2 regions of the Comamonas sp. UBA7528 genome follow, and region 2 is predicted to be linked to the other one. Evidence: riboswitches for the same ligand, from Rfam matches in the RefSeq annotation. Region 2 holds a riboswitch; the other holds the start of a gene.
What was found. A riboswitch is a leader RNA that binds a small molecule or an ion and turns the genes downstream of it on or off. The one in region 2 is predicted to bind S-adenosylhomocysteine.
Positions count from the first base shown of each region.

Region 1 (2,392 bases), on a different contig from region 2:
GCGCCTGCCTGTGCCCGAGCAGCCATCCATGGACGATTGAGCCGACAATCCCGTGCACCACCCGCAAACCCGAACATGACGACCGTCGCTCCCCGCATTCTGCTGATCGAAGACGATGCCAGCATCCGCCGCTTTGTGCGTCTGGCGCTGGAGGACGAAGGCTGGCAGGTCTTCGAAGCCGAGACCGCCAAGCGCGGCCTGATCGAGGCTGCCAGCCGCCAGCCCGATGCCGTGGTGCTGGACCTGGGGCTGCCCGATGCCGATGGCAAGACCGTGATTGCCGAGCTGCGCGGCTGGAGTCTGTTGCCGATTCTGGTGCTGTCTGCCCGCGAGCGGGAAGAGGAGAAGGTGGCGGCACTGGATGCCGGTGCGGATGACTACCTGACCAAGCCTTTTGGCGTGCCCGAGCTGCTGGCACGCCTGCGTGCGATGCTGCGGCGCCGCCAGCAGGCGTCGGCCACCGACAAGCCCGGCACCAGTGCACGCTTTGGCAGCGTGACCGTGGACCTGGCAGCGCACGATGTGGTGCGCGACGGGGTGCCGGTGCACCTGACCCCCATCGAGTTCCGCCTGCTGGCGGCCCTGGTTGCCGGCCATGGCAAGGTGCTGACGCACCGGCAGTTGCTGCTGCAGGTCTGGGGAGCGGAATACCTGGACCGGCCCCACTATCTGCGCGTGCACATGGCCAATCTGCGGCAGAAGCTGGAGCAGGACCCTGCGCAGCCCGCTCACCTGGTGACCGAGCTGCAAGTCGGGTATCGGCTGGTCGGTCTGGCGGCTTGACCGGTCAGTGCCCGTATAATCCCAGCTCATCCGAGGAGCGTTGCAGCGTTCCCCAGTCCCGCCACCCGCGGGGCGTCAGCGGGGCGTGAGGCTCGGATTTCATCCCGCAACGACGCTCACCCACGCTTTCTGTGCGGTGAGACGGTATTTCCCCTTCTGCTTCAGAACGTGGTTTTTCATTCAATTTTTGGAGAAAACCATGAACGCTGCTGTTCGCTTCAACCCTGCCGATTCGGCCATCACCGACATTTCCCTGGCCGCCTGGGGCCGCAAGGAAATCAAGATTGCCGAAACCGAGATGCCCGGCCTGATGGCGGTGCGCGAGGAATTCGCTGCTGCCCAGCCGCTGAAGGGGGCGCGCATCACCGGTTCGCTGCACATGACAATCCAGACGGCCGTGCTGATCGAGACCTTGACCGCTCTGGGCGCACAGGTGCGCTGGGCGTCGTGCAACATCTTCTCGACCCAGGACCATGCAGCAGCGGCCATCGCTGAAACCGGCGTGCCGGTGTTCGCCATCAAGGGTGAATCGCTGAAGGACTACTGGGATTACACCCACAGCATCTTCGAATTCGGCGCTGCCGGCACCGACAACGAAGGCCCCAACATGATCCTGGACGATGGCGGCGATGCCACCATGCTGATGCACCTGGGCAAGAAGGCCGAGAAGGACCTGTCCGTGCTGGCCAACCCCGGTTCGGAAGAAGAGAAGATCGTCTTCGCCGCCATCAAGGCCAAGCTGGCCGTGGATCCCACCTGGTACAGCCGCAAGTCGGCCCAGATCCTGGGTGTGACCGAAGAAACCACCACCGGCGTGCACCGCCTGAACGAAATGTCGGCCAACGGCAGCCTGCTGTTCCGTGCCATCAACGTGAACGACTCGGTCACCAAGTCCAAGTTCGACAACCTGTACGGCTGCCGCGAGTCGCTGGTGGACGGCATCAAGCGCGCCACCGACGTGATGATCGCCGGCAAGGTGGCCGTGGTGGCCGGCTACGGCGACGTGGGCAAGGGCTGCGCCCAGGCCCTGTCCGCGCTGCGCGCCCAGGTGTGGGTGACCGAGATCGACCCGATCAACGCCCTGCAGGCCTCGATGGAAGGCTACAAGGTCGTGACCATGGAATATGCCGCCGACAAGTGCGACATCTTCGTGACCACCACCGGCAACAAGGACATCATCCGCCACGAGCACATGCTGGCGATGAAGGATGAGGCCATCGTCTGCAACATCGGTCACTTCGACAACGAAATCGACGTCGCGTCGATCGAGAAGTACCAGTGGGAAGAAATCAAGCCCCAGGTCGACCACATCACCTTCCCGGATGGCAAGAAGATCATCCTGCTGGCCAAGGGTCGTCTGGTGAACCTGGGCTGCGCCACCGGCCACCCCAGCTTCGTGATGTCCAACTCCTTTGCCAACCAGACCCTGGCGCAGATCGAGTTGTTCGCACGCCCCGACGCCTACGAAGTCGGCAAGGTCTACGTGCTGCCCAAGGTGCTGGACGAAAAGGTGGCGCGCCTGCACTTGAAGAAGGTGGGTGCCCAGCTGACCGAACTGACCGAAGCCCAGGCCGCCTACATCGGCGTCAAGAAGGAAGGCCCTTACAAG
Region 1 is NZ_DLMU01000005.1:422,998-425,389, reverse strand. It holds gene B3349_RS07745 (DUF4118 domain-containing protein) at 1-40, shown strand, start outside; gene B3349_RS07740 (response regulator) at 76-783, shown strand; S-adenosyl-L-homocysteine riboswitch at 810-908, shown strand; gene ahcY (adenosylhomocysteinase) at 983-2,392, shown strand, end outside.
Region 1: it holds a riboswitch for S-adenosylhomocysteine, as region 2 does, so the genes downstream of both, ahcY (adenosylhomocysteinase) here and metH (methionine synthase) in region 2, are expected to answer to the same signal.

Region 2 (2,392 bases):
TGGTGTTCTTCATGGTCTACACCTTTGTCTTCAACTGGTGCTTTGACCGCATTTTTGGCCTGCCGGCCTCCGCCCAGGCACAGCCGGTCGCTGCCAGCTGACCGTTGCACCTGCAGGGCTGCCGGATCCGGTGTAGCCGGCGCGGCAAGCCCCTCGCAAAATTTTTGAAAAGCCCGCTGCATCGCAGCGGGCTTTTTTGCGGCATGCGGTGCATGTGCGCCCCCTATCCCAGCATTGCGCGGCACGGCGCACAATGCCAGGCAGGTGCGGCGTCCCCGTCCGGGGATGCCGCCTGTGCCAGGAGTCTGCCGTGCAGCCATCGCCTTCTTCGTCGCCCTCGTCTTCCGCAACAGCCCATGCCACTGCCAGCCCGCCGCATACGGTGCAGGACCGCAGCCATGGTGCAGCCTTGTCCAGCCGGCTGAACTGGCTGCGCGCGGCCGTGCTGGGCGCCAATGACGGCGTGCTGTCGACCGCCGGCCTGGTGCTGGGCGTGGCCGGGGCCGATGCCAGCTTCTCCGCCCTGCTGGCGGCCGGCGTGGCCGGGCTGGTGGCGGGCGCACTGTCGATGGCGGCGGGCGAATACGTCTCCGTCAGCACCCAGCGTGATACCGAAAAAGCGGCCGTCCACCAGGAAAAAGCCGAGCTGGCGGCCCTGCCCGAGGACGAGCTGCGCGAGCTGACCGCCATGCTGCAGCGCAAGGGCCTGCAGCCCGCCACCGCCCACCAGGCCGCGCTGGAGCTGACGCAGCACGATGCCCTGGCCGCCCATGCGGAGCTGGAGCTGGGCATACAGCCCGGCCAGTACACCAACCCCTGGCATGCGGCATGGGCCTCGGCGGTGTCGTTTGCCGTGGGCGCGCTGGTGCCGCTGCTGACCGTGCTGCTGTCCCCCGCAGAGCGGGCCGTGCCCTCGACGGCTGTGGCCGTGCTGCTGGCGCTGGTGGCCACCGGCGTGGCATCGGCGCACCTGGGTGGGGCACCGCGCATGCGGGCTGCCCTGCGCAATGTGGCGGGGGGACTGCTGGCCATGGGGGTGACCTATGCGATCGGCCGTGTGGTGGGGGCCCAGCTATAGCCCCGCAGGCACGGCGGCGCTGCACGCCGTAAAATCACAGGCTTCGCCCCAAGGAGCGCTGCAGCGGCCCGGTTGATGCCAACCCGCCCGTCAGGCTTGGGGTCCGGCAGGCTGCGGCCCTGTCGCATGCAACGGCGCTCACCTGTTATGTATCCCCAATTGTTTTCACACAGGTGAGTGCGATGTCTGCTGCTGTCCCCGTCTCTATTCCTCCCATGCGCCTGTCGGGCCTGGAGCCCGTGTTCATTGGCGAGGACACGCTGTTCGTTAACGTGGGCGAGCGCACCAACGTCACCGGCTCCAAGGCGTTTGCGCGCCTGATCCTGAACGAGCAGTACGAAGAAGCCCTGGCCGTGGCCCGCCAGCAGGTGGAAAACGGCGCGCAGGTGATTGACGTGAACATGGACGAGGCCATGCTGGACAGCAAGGCGGCCATGGTGCGTTTCCTGAACCTGATCGCCTCCGAGCCCGACATCGCCAAAGTGCCGGTGATGGTGGACAGCTCCAAGTGGGACGTGATCGAGGCCGGCCTGCGCTGCCTGCAGGGCAAGGGCATCGTCAACTCCATTTCCATGAAGGAAGGCGTCGAGGAGTTCAAGAAGCACGCCAAGCTTGTCAAGCGCTATGGCGCGGCTGCCGTGGTCATGGCCTTTGACGAAAAAGGCCAGGCCGACACCTACGAACGCAAGATCGAAATCTGCGAGCGCGCCTACCGCCTGCTGGTCGATGAGGTCGGCTTCGCACCCGAGGACATCATCTTCGATCCGAACATCTTTGCCGTGGCCACCGGCATCGAAGAGCACAACAACTACGGCGTCGACTTCATCGAAGCCACGCGCTGGATCAAGCAGAACCTGCCCGGTGCCAAGGTGTCCGGCGGCGTGTCCAACGTGTCGTTCTCGTTCCGCGGCAACGACCCTGTGCGCGAAGCCATCCACACCGTGTTCCTGTACCACGCGATTGCGGCCGGCATGGACATGGGCATCGTCAACGCCGGGATGGTCGGCGTGTACGACGACCTGGAGCCCCAGCTGCGCGAACGTGTGGAAGATGTGGTGCTGAACCGCCGCCCCGATGCGGCCGAGCGCCTGCTGGAGATTGCCGACCAGGCCAAGGGCAACGCCAAGGACGACAGCAAGAAGCTGGAATGGCGTGGCACGGCCGAGCACCCTCGGACTGTCGGCGAGCGCCTGTCGCACGCTCTGGTGCACGGCATCACCGACTTCATCACCGAAGACACGGAAGAGGCCTACCAGGCGATCGTGGTGCAGGGCGGCGGTCGCCCGCTGCACGTGATCGAAGGGCCGTTGATGG
Region 2 is NZ_DLMU01000015.1:114,025-116,416, reverse strand. It holds gene B3349_RS18945 (PACE efflux transporter) at 1-101, shown strand, start outside; gene B3349_RS18940 (VIT1/CCC1 transporter family protein) at 311-1,078, shown strand; S-adenosyl-L-homocysteine riboswitch at 1,123-1,225, shown strand; gene metH (methionine synthase) at 1,261-2,392, shown strand, end outside.